One region of the Oerskovia sp. Root918 genome, then DNA from elsewhere that is predicted to be linked to it. Evidence: riboswitches for the same ligand, from Rfam matches in the RefSeq annotation. Region 1 holds a riboswitch; each other region holds the start of a gene.
The links. Region 1 has a riboswitch for thiamine pyrophosphate ahead of ASE27_RS01005 (thiamine ABC transporter substrate binding subunit). Riboswitches for the same ligand answer to the same signal wherever they lie in the genome.
Positions count from the first base shown of each region.

Region 2: linked by a shared signal. The riboswitch ahead of thiC (phosphomethylpyrimidine synthase ThiC) and the one ahead of ASE27_RS01005 (thiamine ABC transporter substrate binding subunit) in region 1 are both predicted to bind thiamine pyrophosphate.
Region 3: linked by a shared signal. The riboswitch ahead of thiO (glycine oxidase ThiO) and the one ahead of ASE27_RS01005 (thiamine ABC transporter substrate binding subunit) in region 1 are both predicted to bind thiamine pyrophosphate.

Region 1 covers NZ_LMJG01000001.1:225,306-229,795, forward strand. The annotation lists gene ASE27_RS00990 (YdeI/OmpD-associated family protein) at 1-8, shown strand, start outside; gene ASE27_RS00995 (serine hydrolase) at 89-1,510, opposite strand; gene ASE27_RS01000 (DUF4235 domain-containing protein) at 1,578-1,847, opposite strand; TPP riboswitch at 2,017-2,142, shown strand; gene ASE27_RS01005 (thiamine ABC transporter substrate binding subunit) at 2,201-3,292, shown strand; gene ASE27_RS01010 (iron ABC transporter permease) at 3,298-4,490, shown strand, end outside.
Region 2 covers NZ_LMJG01000015.1:153,882-158,371, forward strand. The annotation lists gene thiC (phosphomethylpyrimidine synthase ThiC) at 29-1,774, opposite strand; TPP riboswitch at 1,765-1,874, opposite strand; gene ASE27_RS15940 (hypothetical protein) at 2,468-3,829, opposite strand; gene ASE27_RS15945 (ABC transporter ATP-binding protein) at 3,826-4,461, opposite strand; gene ASE27_RS15950 (peptidoglycan-binding protein) at 4,452-4,490, opposite strand, start outside.
Region 3 covers NZ_LMJG01000016.1:133,206-137,695, reverse strand. The annotation lists gene guaA (glutamine-hydrolyzing GMP synthase) at 1-908, opposite strand, end outside; gene thiE (thiamine phosphate synthase) at 982-1,602, opposite strand; TPP riboswitch at 1,810-1,887, shown strand; gene thiO (glycine oxidase ThiO) at 1,894-3,204, shown strand; gene thiS (sulfur carrier protein ThiS) at 3,288-3,599, shown strand; gene ASE27_RS18215 (thiazole synthase) at 3,676-4,490, shown strand, end outside.

The sequences.
Region 1 (4,490 bases):
GCGCGTAGGCCCCACGACGGAGATCCCGGGCAGGGCCGGGGCAGGACGACGGTCAGCCCCGGTCCCCGGGGGCCTCGCGCAGCTCGCCCTACTTCGAGCCCGCCGCCCCACCCAGCAGCGCGAACGCGCTCTCCGCGGTGTCGACCAGCACCATCGGGTTCGCGAGCACGGCCGGGTCCGTGGCCGCGAGCTGCACGGTCACGACGTACGTGTCGCCCGCGGCGTCCTCCGCGAGCCACGAGCCCGCCAGGACGCCGGGCGCGCTGCCACCCTTGAACGCGACGTAGGGCCACGCCGTCGTGTCGACCTCGATGCCGGGGTTGGCCGAGAGCACCTCGCGCACCACGGGGTCCTGCTCGCCGCGGTCGTGCAACCAGACGTGCGCGGCGCACAGGTCCGACGACGTCGCGAACCAGTCGACGTCGTCCTGCCACACGGGCGTGGTCACTCCCGCGGGGTCGACGGCGAGGGGCCCGCCGGGCAGCGCGTCGAGCATCGCGCGCCGTCCCGCGGTGTCGGCCGCCGCCCACCCGGTGGCCTGCGACGGCGAGCCCCAGGCGATCGCGAACGCGTCGCGGGTCGTGAGGAACGGGGTGTTGAGCGACGGGTCGGCGTGCCCCAGCGTGGCCTGCGCGCGTTCGACGGCGTCACGCCCCACGGCCTGGACCAGCAGGTCGGTCGCGGTGTTGTCGCTGATCGAGATCATGAGCTCGGCCGCCTCGCGCACCGTGACCGCGGTGCCCGTGGGCGCGTCCTGGAGCTGCCCCGAGGGCAGGGACCGCACGTCGTCGGTCACGGTCAGCTCGTCGTCCCAGGTCAGCGTCCCGGCCTCGACGGCCTGCGACACCGCGCCCAGCACGTAGAGCTTGAAGATCGAGCCGAGCGGCAGCACCTCGTCCGGGTCCGAGCCGCCGGGAGCCTCCTCGACCGCCTGGCACGTCCCGTTGTCCAGGACCTGGGCCACGAGCAGCGAGCTCTGCGCGTCCACGGCGTCGAGGCGTTCGCCCAGCTCGTCCCAGCTCGCCGCGGGCTCGCGGTGCGGGTCGTCGCCCGGGCCGAAGAACAGGGTCTCGATGCGGCTGTCCGCGTCGACACCGATCTGCATCGTGAAGAACTGCCCGCTCGCCCCGACGATCGTCAGCGCGGCCTGCTTCTCGCCCGCGTCGACGACGTCGACCGAGACCGGCACCCATTCCCGGTCCGCGCGGAGCTGGTCCAGCACGGGCACGAGCTGGGCGGCGGGCACCTGGTCCAGGAACGTCCGGGCGAACCGCCGATCGAGCGTCGCGGCATCGGGGGACGCGTCCGCGTTGAGCACCTCGAGCACCCAGGCGGCCGCCTTGCCGACCGTGCCGCCCGGCAGCGCGACCGCGGTCGGGGCCACGCTCGGCGAGGGCGACACCTCGGAGCCGTTCCCGGACGACGAGCACCCGGTCAGTGCGAGCCCCACGACGAGGAGGCCTCCTACGAGGGGTGAGCGACGGCGTCGGGCGGCAGGAGAGGAGGGCATCGAGACACCCTACGGAACATCCGTGACGCGGCGGGCGCTGACCCGCCGGAGCCGCCCGACCCCGACCTCAGGACGCGCGGGCCGCGAGCCGCGTCACGACGCGCTTGGCCTCGCGCCCCGCGAAACGGCGGGCGAACACGCTCGCGGCCGCAGCGGCCGCGGCGAAGGTGACGGCGCTGATGATGCTGACCTCGGGGTCGTCCAGGTCCTTGGGGGCGTCGTGCCCCGTGGCCTTGGCCCACGCGAAGCTCACGACCTTCTGCGCGACCCAGCCCGCGGCCAGCGTCAGGGCGACGGTCGCGACCTTCTCGGTGAGGGTCTGCTCGTTCTCGGCCATGTGGACCTCCAGGTGAGGGTGAGGCGGGCGGGGCGCGCCGCGCGTCGTGAAGGTGCCCGACGGCGGAGCTCAGGTCCCACCGTAGCCGTCGCCCGGGGCGGGGCGCGCCCCGGGCGAGACCACACGCCGGACCCCTGCCTGCGCCGTCGGACCGCGGTGTAAAGTCGCAGGTGAACGACAGGGGAGCGCCGACCGCCCGGAGACAACGGGCAACAGGCGCTGAGAGTGCGGACCACCGCAGACCCTCGAACCTGATCCGGTTAGCACCGGTGGAGGAAGTCGGGCTTCTCCAGCCTCGCTCACGGGACCTCCCGTGCGCGAGGTCCCCCTCCTGTGACGTCCAAGGAGGACACATGAACACCATCAGTACCCGCCGCGGCACCGCCCGCACGATCGGCCTCGGCCTCGTCGGCGGGCTCAGCGCGCTGGCCCTCACGGCCTGTGCCGGCACGACCGACACGGGCGCGGGCGACACCTCGTCGAGCGCCGAGGCGAGCACCGTCACGCTCGTCACGCACGACTCCTTCAACGTGAGCGAGGACGTCCTCGCCGCGTTCGAGAAGGAGTCCGGGCTGACCGTCAAGCAGGTCGCTCCCGGCGACGGCGGAGCGCTCGTCAACCAGCTCATCCTGACCAAGGACGCGCCGCTCGGCGACGTCGTGTTCGGCATCGACAACTCGTTCGCGACCCGCGCGATCGACGAGGGCGTGCTCGAGCCCTACACGCCCTCGGGCCTCGCCGACTCGGCGACCCAGTACGCCGTGGGCGACGGCGAGCTCACCCCCGTGGACCTCGGCGACGTCTGCGTCAACGTCGACCACGCCTGGTTCTCGGCCGCGGGGATCCCCGAGCCCACGACGCTCGACGACCTGACCGAGCCCGCGTACAAGGACCTGCTCGTCGTGACCAACCCCGCGACCTCGTCGCCCGGGCTGTCGTTCCTGCTCGCGACCGTCGGCGCCTACGGCGAGGACGGCTGGGAGGGCTACTGGAGCAAGCTCAAGGACAACGGCGTCAAGGTCGCCGACGGGTGGTCCGACGCCTACTACGTCGACTTCTCCGGCTCCGAGGGCAAGGGCCCACGCCCCCTCGTGCTGTCCTACTCGACGTCGCCCGCGTTCACGGTCACCGAGGACGGTACCGAGACCACCACGGGCGCGCTGCTCGACACGTGCTTCCGCCAGGTCGAGTACACGGGCGTGCTGACCGGGGCCAAGAACCCCGAGGGCGCCAAGAAGCTCGTCGACTTCCTCGTGAGCGACGCGTTCCAGGCCGACATCGCCGACAACATGTACATGTACCCGGCGGACGCGGACACCGAGCTGCCCGAGGGCTGGGCCGAGTTCGCGCCCCTGTCCCCGTCGCCCTTCGAGGTCGCCCCCGCCGACATCACGGCCCACCGCGACGAGTGGATCAAGGCGTGGACGTCGACGGTGATCGGCTGAGCACGATGCCCGTGAGCCGCGGCCTGCCCGCGGCCGTGCAGCGCGGCGGGCGGGTCCTCCTGTGGGGGCTCGCCGCCGGGCTGCCGCTGCTCTTCCTCGGGGTGTTCTTCGCGTGGCCCGTCGTGACGCTCATCGCGCGCGGGTTCGTCACCCAGGACGCTGCCGGCGCCTCCTTGGACCTCTCCGGCTTCGCCGAGGTGTTCTCCGAGCCGCGGACCTGGCGGATCATCGGGCTGACGCTGTGGCAGGGCGTGCTCGGCACCGTGATCTCGGTGCTGCTCGGCGTGCCCGGCGCGTACGTGCTCTACCGGTGCCGGTTCCGGGGGCGCACGTTCCTGCGGGCGTTCGTGACGGTGCCGTTCGTGCTGCCGACCGTCGTGGTGGGAGTGGCGTTCCGCTCCCTGCTGGTCGAGGGCGGGCTGCTCGGGTTCCTGCGGCTCGACGGGACGTTCGGGGCGATCGTCCTGGCCCTCGTCTTCTTCAACTACTCGGTCGTGGTCCGGACCGTTGGCGGGCTCTGGGAGCACCTCGACCCGCGTGCCGAGGAGGCGGCCCGCGCCCTGGGGGCCTCGCCCTGGCGGGCGTTCCGGTCCGTGACGCTGCCGTCGCTGGCCCCGGCCATCGCGTCGGCCGCGTCGATCGTGTTCCTGTTCTGCGCCACGGCGTTCGGTGTCGTGCTCGTCCTGGGCGGGGTCCAGTACGGGACCATCGAGACCGAGATCTGGATCCAGACGACCCAGTTCCTCGACCTGCGCGCGGCCGCGGTGCTCTCGGTCGTGCAGCTCGTGGTCGTGGTGGTCGCGCTGAGCGTGGCCAACCGGACCCGCGCCCGGCGCGAGCGCGCGCTCAACCTCTCCGCGGCGACGTCCGCGGCCCGGCCGCTGCGCCCGCGGGCCGACGCGGTCCCGCTCGCGGTGACCGCCGTCGTCGTGCTGGGCCTGATCGCCCTGCCGCTCGTCAACCTCCTCGTGCGCTCGTTCCAGACCCCCGACGGCTGGAGCCTCGCGAACTACGCGAACCTCGGCACGACCGGCGGCCGCAACGCCCTGAGCGTGACCGTGTGGGAGGCCACGGCCAACTCGGTGCGGACCGCCGCGATCGCGACGCTGCTCGCGGTCGTGATCGGCGGGCTCGTCGCGCTCGTCGTCTCGCGACGGCCTCGGTCGCGCACGGGTCGTCGGGCGATCAGCGCGCTCGA
Region 2 (4,490 bases), on a different contig from region 1:
CGGTCGGGCAGGTGGCCGAGGCAGCGGCTCAGCTGCCCGCGACCGGCAGGTAGACCCGGCCGCCCGCGTCCGTGAACTCGCTCGACTTCTCCGCCATGCCGGCCTCGATCGCCTCGACCGACGTCAGGCCGTTCTTCTCGGCGTACTCGCGCACGTCCGCGGAGATCCGCATCGAGCAGAACTTGGGCCCGCACATCGAGCAGAAGTGCGCGGTCTTGGCGGGCTCGGCCGGCAGCGTCTCGTCGTGGAAGGCGCGGGCGGTGTCGGGGTCGAGGGAGAGCGCGAACTGGTCGTGCCAGCGGAACTCGAACCGGGCACGGGACAGCGCGTCGTCCCGCAGCTGCGCACGCGGGTGCCCCTTGGCCAGGTCGGCGGAGTGCGCCGCGATCTTGTACGTGATGACCCCCGTCTTGACGTCGTCACGGTCGGGCAGCCCCAGGTGCTCCTTGGGCGTGACGTAGCAGAGCATCGCAGTCCCGGCCTGGGCGATGATCGCGGCCCCGATCGCGGACGTGATGTGGTCGTAGGCGGGCGCGATGTCGGTCGCGAGCGGGCCGAGCGTGTAGAACGGCGCCTCCTCGCACAGCTCCTCCTCGAGGCGCACGTTCTCGACGATCTTGTGCATGGGGACGTGCCCCGGGCCCTCGATCATGACCTGCACGCCGTAGGACTTCGCGACCTTGGTCAGCTCACCCAGCGTTCGCAGCTCAGCGAACTGGGCCGCGTCGTTGGCGTCCGCGATGGACCCCGGTCGCAGGCCGTCGCCGAGCGAGAACGTGACGTCGTAGTCGCGCAGGATCTCGCACAGCTCCGCGAAGTGCGTGTACAGGAACGACTCCTGGTGGTGCGCGAGGCACCACGCGGCCATGATCGAGCCGCCGCGGGACACGATGCCCGTGACACGGCGCGCGGTCAGCGGGACGTAGCGCAGCAGGACGCCCGCGTGCACGGTCATGTAGTCGACGCCCTGCTCGGCCTGCTCGATCACGGTGTCGCGGTAGATCTCCCACGTGAGCTTCGCGGGGTCCCCCTTGACCTTCTCGAGCGCCTGGTAGAGCGGCACCGTCCCCACGGGGATCGGGGAGTTGCGCAGCACCCACTCGCGGGTCTCGTGGATGTCCTTGCCCGTCGAGAGGTCCATGAGGGTGTCGGCGCCCCAGCGCGCGGCCCACACCATCTTCTCGACCTCCTCCTCGATCGAGGAGGTCACGGCCGAGTTCCCGATGTTCGCGTTGATCTTCACGCCGAACGCCTTGCCGATGATCATGGGCTCGATCTCGGGGTGCCGACGGTTGGCCGGGATCACCGCCCGGCCACGCGCGACCTCGTCGCGCACGAGCTCGACGTCGACGCCCTCGCGGGCAGCGACGAAGCGCATCTCGTCGGTCACGACCCCGGCGCGCGCCCAGGCGAGCTGCGTCCGGGCGCCGCCCGTGCCGCGCTCGGTGGGGACGGCGTCGGGCCGGAGCCAGGACGCCCGCAGGGCGGGCAGGCCGCCCGCGAGGTCGAACGCCGCGGGGTCGTCCGACTCGGTGTAGGGGCCAGAGGTGTCGTACAGGTCCAGGTGCTCGCCGTTGCTCAGGAGCACGCGGCGCTCGGGGACGCGCAGGTGCTCCGCGCCCGGGACCGGGTGGTGGACCTTGGCGGACCCCGCGATGGGTCCGGTCGTGATGGTGTGCGCGGACGACCCGGTGGTCGCGGCGGGCACGGTGGGTGCAGCTGGTGCAGCGGCGGCGGGCCCGGTGGTTGTGGGCACAGCGGTCTCAGAGCTCATGGCTCTCTCCCTACGTCGGCATGATCCGAACAGGTTCGAACGGTCGGCGGCGCTGAGCCGCCCTCTCAGCTCGCTGCTGCGAGCTCCCGTGGGTGTGTGGAGTTGTGGGTCGTGCTGGTGGTGCGGTGGTGCTGGGTCGTGCGGTCGTCACCGTAGCGCACGGCGCCGGGCGTCGGCGCACCTGTCCCGCGTTCGGCGCTCACGGCCTCACTGCTCGAGCAGCGACCTCGGTGATCTGTCCGTCCTCGGCGATCGTCCTCACCAAGTCGACGTCCGTCGCCTGCCCGAGCGCGAGGACATCCGGTACCCACTGACCCTCGTCGGCAACAGGCGCCGCCGAACAGCCAACCACCAGCACACTCAGCAGGCCAGTGGCGACGCCAGCCAGGCCGACCTGCATCGCAAGGTCGGCCTGGCCAGAACAGATCGGGTTCGCTCAGTGAACCACGTCGAGGTAGCGGTAGGTGATCAACGAGGTCGTGATCGTGCCGGTCTGAGAAATGCTCCTTGCAGATGCCCACCCGCCATAGACCGTTGCACCGCTGCCGGTCGCGGGGTTCTTCCATGACATTCCTGCTCGCGCGCTCGAGCAAGTGTCGTTCCTCACCTTGGAACGCGTGGGCGACTCTACGGCTGTTCCTCACACCCGAGCCCACCGTCCCGGCCCCTCACGAATCTTGCAGCTCTCTGTACTCACCTCTCCTTGAAGTACTTGAAGAGGTGCTTCTCGCGGGTCGTGAGCGCCCCGGCCACGGCCCCGACGAGCACCGCTCCTGCTCCGGCGAGGACGGTCCGCATGCCGATGATCCAGGTGCTCACCTGGTCGGTGGCGAGCCCGTCACCTCCGGCTCCCGCGAGCCACCACAGCGCGGGGACGGTCACGACGATCCCGGCACCGGTCCAGGCGGCGGTCTCGAGGAGCATCTGCCAGGTCAGGGCGGCACGCGGGACCCGGGCGTGCAGGGCCGCGGCGAGCTCGAGGCGGCGCAGCCGTATCGCGACGTATCCCAGGGCCAGGCCCAGGGCGGCCGTGGCGATCGGGGTGGGCTCGGTCAGGCGGCCGGAGAACTCGGCGCTCGCGTCGTAGGTCGCACCGAGCCGGCCGTTGAGCTGCTTCTGGGTGGGTTGCACCTCGGAGGACGGGTCGGCGACGACAGTCGTGCGCAGGAGCGTCGCGGTCTCGGGGTCGACGGGCCAGATCTCGACCCAGCACGAGTCGAACAGCCCCGTGGCGGGTACGGGAGCGACGGCTGCGTAGCCCAGGGCGCGGTCGCGTCCGTCGTCGGGGTACGGGTAGACCGCGCCGAGCCGCGCGGGCCCGGTGGTCGTCGCGATCGAGTCACCGGGGACCGCGCCGAGCGCCTCGGCCAGGTCCGCGGACAGCCACAGGCCCGCCCCGGCGACCCGTCCGCGGTCGAGCGCGCCGAGCAGCCCAGGGGTTGCTTCGAGGCCGGTGAGCTCGCTCGAGGGGAGGTTGAGCGCCCGCAGCGGTTCCCCGGTCCGCAGGGCGCCGGCCGCGTTGACGCCGTCGACCCTGGCGAGGGCCTCGCAGCGTGCCCCGTCGACCTGCCCGGTAGCCTCGAGGATCTGCACGCTCGCGCCCGCGTCACGGTACTCGCGGGCTCCCTCGATAACGCCGACGATCGCCCGCACGTCGACCGCGGCCAGCGCGCCGACGACCACCACGAGCACCGCCGCGAACAGGGTCGCGCGGGTCGTGCCGGTCGCGACACTGCGCCACGCCTCGGACACCACGGACGCGGCCCGCATCGTGCGAGTCCGTCCGGCCCGTGCAGGTTCCCCGCCGTGCCCGACGGCGCCGCTCACCTCCGCGCGGGGGTGCGCTCCGTCGTCGGGCAGGGTGGGGGCGTCGAAGCCGAGGCTGGCGGGCAGGCTCGACGTGTCCGGGGGCGCACCGACGTTGAGGGCAGCGCCGTCGTCAGGCGAGGTGGACGCTCCTGCGGGCGGGTCCTGACGACCGGGTCCTGCGGGGCGGTGAGCGTCGCCTGGGGCAGTCGCGAGACCGGGCCGCGCGCCGTCGTCGGGCGTGATCATGCCGCGTCCTGCGCGTGCTGGAAGTCGGCGAGGTCGATCACGCGCGTGCAGGCGTCGCGCGTGTGCGGGTCGTGCGTGGCGACCACGACGATCGAGTCGTCCTGGGCGATGCCGGCCAGGACCTCGTTGACGGTCGCGGCCGTGCGCAGGTCGAGCTGCGCGGTGGGCTCGTCGACGAGCAGCAGGTCCGGCGCCAGGGCCACCGCGCGCGCGAGCATGAGCCGCTGGGCCTCGCCACCGGACAACGCCCGGAATGGGCGGTCCGCGACGGGCGCCAGGTTGAAGCGCGCCATGATCTCGAGAGCACGGGCCTCCGCGTCGGGACGGCGCAGACCGCGCGCAAGGAGCGGGAGCACCACGTGGTCCAGGGCCGCCCGGCGCGCGACACCGTGCGGGTTCTGGAAGACCCACCCGGTCGTGGCGACGCCCAGACGCTCGACCTGCCCTTGCGTGGGGCGCTCCCAGCCCGCGACGATGCTCAGCAACGTCGACTTGCCGCTGCCCGAGGGGCCCACGAGCGCGACGACCTCTCCCGGTACGACCTCCAGGTCCAGCCCGGTGAACAGCAGGCCCGTGCCGGGAAAAGCGTGCCCCAGATCGGTCCCGACCAGCCGCTTGCCCCCTACCGGCACGTCTGCCCCTCGGCCTGCGAGGTCAGCTC
Region 3 (4,490 bases), on a different contig from region 1:
ATCTTGCGCTTGGTCTCGGGGTCCGAGTGGCCCGCGAGCGCGGCGAGGAAGCGCTGCTTCTCGTCCATGACGACGAGCTTGACGCCCGTGGCCGCGACGAAGTCGCGCTCGACCTGCTCGACCTCGCCCGCGCGCAGCAGGCCGTGGTCGACGAACACGCACGTGAGCTGGTCGCCCACGGCCTGCTGGACGAGGGCCGCGGCGACCGAGGAGTCGACGCCTCCGGACAGGCCGCAGATGACGCGCGCGTCGCCGACCTGCTCGCGGATGAGCGCGATCTGATCGGCGATGACGTTGCCCGGGGTCCAGTCGCCGGCGAGGCCCGCGCCCTGGTACAGGAAGTTCTCGAGAGCCTTCTGGCCCAGCGGGGAGTGCTTGACCTCGGGGTGCCACTGCACGCCGTAGAGGCGACGCCCGGTGTCCTCGAACGCTGCGACCGGGGAGCCGGCCGAGGTCGCGAGGACCTCGAAGCCCTCGGGGGCCGCGTGGACGGCGTCGCCGTGGCTCATCCAGGCGGTCTGCTGGTCGGGCGAGCCCGCGAGCAGCGCACCGGCCTGGCAGACCTCGACGGCCGTGCCGCCGTACTCGCTGAGGCCGGTCTGCGCGACCGTGCCACCGAGCGCCTTGGCCATGGCCTGGAAGCCGTAGCAGATGCCCAGGACGGGCACGCCGGCGTCGAACAGCGCGGGGTCCACGAAGGGCGCACCCTGCGCGTACACGGACGAGGGACCACCGGACAGGATGATCGCTGCCGGGTTCTTGGCGAGCATCTGCTCGACGGTGAAGGTGTGGGGGACGATCTCCGAGTACACCTTGGCCTCACGCACGCGACGCGCGATCAGCTGGGCGTACTGTGCGCCGAAGTCGACGACCAATACGGGCCGGGGGGCTGAGGGGGTGGGTGTCACCAGCCCAGGATAGTTGGCTCGGCGCCGATCCCCGGCATCGGTCCACGACGTGCGACGGGGATCACTGCGCGCGTCAGGCGGGCAGCCGTCCGCGCAGCTCGCGAGCGGCCCGCTCGGGGTCGGCCGCGCCCGTGATCGCACGCACCACGACGATGCGCTCGGCCCCCGCGTCGAGCACCTCGTCGAGCCGCGCGGCGTCGACACCGCCGATCGCGAACCACGGCGTGGTCGGCGCCGTCGCGGCGACCTGTCGCAGCAGGTCGAGCCCGACGGCGTCGCGCCCCGGCTTGGTCGGCGTCGCCCAGAGCGGTCCCACGCAGAAGTAGTCGACCTCGGGATCCGCCTCGGCGGCCGTGGCCTGGGCGAGCGAGTGCGTCGAGCGGCCCAGCAGCGGGCCCGCACCCAGGAGCGACCGCACCGCGGGCACGGGCAGGTCGCCCTGACCCATGTGCACCACCGGGGCTCCCGTCAGGAGGGCGACATCGGCCCGGTCGTTGACCGCCCACAGCGCCCCGTGCTCGGTCGCGACGCGCGCGACGACCTCCTGCAGCTCGAGCTCGCGCGCGACGTCGAGCCCCTTGTCGCGGAGCTGGACCACGTCGACCCCGCCCGCGAGCGCCGCGTGCAGGAAGTCCTCGAGGTCGCCGCGCTCCTCGCGGGCGTCGGTGCACAGGTACAGCCGGGCCGCCCGCAGGCGCTCGACGGCCGCCGGGCGGGCCCGCCCGGCAGGAGCCGTGGGGCTGGTGCGCTGGGGCGAGGTGTGCTGTCGGGGCTCGGCGTCGCCGGTCGGAGCAGTGGTCACGGCGCCCAGGATAGGCGCGGCCCGCCCGGGACACGGTCGCGGCGCAGCCCGTGGGCACGCCCCGAGCGTGGCCGGCGTGCGTTGTAGGGTGGCCGCGAAGCACGGGAGCCCCGCACGGGGCTGAGAGGGCGAGAGCCGACCGTCGAACCTGATCTGGGTCATGCCAGCGAAGGGAGCGAGCGCATGTGCGCAGCCCTGTCCACCGACCACCCCGCCCTGCCCGCGCGTCCGCCGGGGCGCGACGGGAGCCTGGGGGGCGCGGCGCCGTCGGGCCCCGTGAGGCGCGTCGCGCCCGGCGACCGGACGACGATCACCACGCCCGACGGCGCCACGGACGTCCTCGTCGTGGGCGGCGGCATCGTGGGGCTCACCGCGGCCTGGCGGGCCTCGCGTGCTGGCCTGCGCGTGACCGTCCTGGACCCGGCCCCGGGCGACGGCGCGACCCACGCCGCGGCCGGGATGCTCGCGCCCGTGACCGAGGCCGACTTCGGCGAGGAGACCGCGCTGCGCCTGGGCGCCGACTCGGCGGCACGGTGGCCAGCGTTCGCGGCCGAGCTCGAGGCGGACTCGGGGCTCGACGTCGGGCTGCGCGCGACCGGCACGCTCACGCTGGCCTACGACGGCGACGACCTGGCGCTCGGGCGCCGCGTGCGCGCGCTCCAGGAGGCCTGGGGGCTCGACTCGACCGAGATCTCGGTCGCGGCGGCGCGCGAGCGCGAACCGCTCGTCGGGCCGCGCGTGGCCGGTGCGTTCTGGGCACCGGGCGACCATCAGGTCGATCCCCGCGCGGTGCACCGCGCGCTGACCGCGGCTCTCGCGCGGGACCCGCGCGCCGCCGTCGTGCGCCGCCGGGCGGTCCGGCTGCTGCGCGCGTCCGGACCCGGCTCTCCCGTGACCGGGGCGCTCGACGACGCGGGCGTCGAGCACCGCGCGGGGACCGTGGTCCTCGCGGCGGGTGCGGACTCGGGGGACCTGCTCGCGGACGTCCCCGAGGTGTGCGCCCCGACCCGTCCGGTGAAGGGGCAGACGCTGCGGCTCGACGCCCCCGCGTGGTTCACGCTCGACCACGTGGTGCGAGGGATCGTGCAAGGGCGTCCGGTGTACGTCGTACCGCGTACGCCCGGGCCCGGCGGGCACCGCGAGGTCGTCGTCGGCGCGACGAGCGAGGAGCACCCCGACGACCGGCGCGCGACCGCGGGCGGCGTCTTCGCGCTCCTGCGCGACGCGCGCGCCCTGCTGCCCGGGCTCGACGAGCTGGCCCTCGTCGAGGTCACCCCGCGCGTGCGCCCGGGCACGCCCGACAACCTGCCGTTCCTAGGGCCCACCACCGTCCCCGGCCTGGTCCTCGCCACGGGCCACTACCGCAACGGCGTGCTGCTCGCCCCCGTCACGGGGGCAGCGATCGACGCGGTCCTGACCGGCCAGCCGCTGCCGCCCGCGGTCGCGGCGATCGACCCCCTGCGCTTCTCGCCCACCCCTACCCCCGCGAGATAGAGGGCTCGCGTCGAGGTAGCGGGGTGGGGCCCTCTACCCCGACGGCACACCTCTACCTCGGCTCCCACCTCCCGGAGGACCACATGACCCACCCGACTCCCCCGTCCACGACGACCGGCGCGCGGCCGACGACCCCTCCCGCAGGCATCACCGTGCACCCGCGCTCGACCGCGAGCGCCCTCGTCAACGGCGAGCCCTACCCGCTCACCGCCCCCACGACCGTCGCAGCGCTGGTCGCCGCGCTCCTGCCCGAGCTCGTCGGGGACACCGGGGACGTCCCCCGCGGCGTCGCGGTCGCGATCGACGACGCCGTGCTCCCCCGCAGCACGTGGTCGTCCACGACCCTGCGCGACGGCGACCGTGTCGAGGTCGTCACGGCGGTGCAGGGTGGTTGACACCAGGCAGGACACGGACCGCGCACCCGACGACTCCCTGGTCGTCGCGGGCGTCCCCCTCGGCTCCCGCCTGGTCATGGGCACGGGCGGCGCGGCCAACCTGCTGACGCTCGAGGACGCCCTCGTGGCGTCCGGGACCGCGCTCACGACCGTCGCGGTGCGCCGCGTCGCGCGGGTGCGTCCGTCGGGTGGCGCGGGCGGCGACGGGGGTGCGGGCGAGACCGGCATCTGGGGCCTGCTCGACCGCCTCGGCATCCGCGCCCTGCCCAACACCGCGGGCTGCTTCTCGGCCAAGGAGGCAGTCCTCACGGCCCACCTCGCGCGCGAGGCCTGCGGCACGGACTGGGTCAAGCTCGAGGTGATCGCCGACGACGTGACGCTCCTGCCCGACCCGATCGGGCTCGTCCAGGCCGCCGAGACCCTGGTCCGCGACGGCTTCACGGTGCTGCCGTACACCAACGACGACCCCATCCTCGCGCGCCGCCTCGAGGACGTGGGGTGCGCGGCCGTCATGCCGCTCGGTGCGCCCATCGGGTCGGGGCTCGGCATCCTCAACCCGCGCAACATCGCGGCCATCGCGTCGGCCGCCCGGGTGCCCGTGATCCTGGACGCGGGGATCGGGACCGCGTCCGAGGCCGCGCACGCCCTCGAGCTCGGGTGCGACGGGGTTCTCCTGGCGACCGCGGTCACCCGCGCGGCCGACCCCGTGCGGATGGCCACGGCCATGCGGCTCGCGGTCGAGGCCGGGCGCCTCGCCGCGCTCGCGGGCCGCATCCCGCGGCGCGAGCAGGCGCTCGCGAGCTCACCGGTCGACGGGATGGTGGGCCGGACCGGGTCGGGCGGCGCCGGGCTGGCGGCCGGTCTCACGGGGGCCGGTGTGCTGGGCGGCGG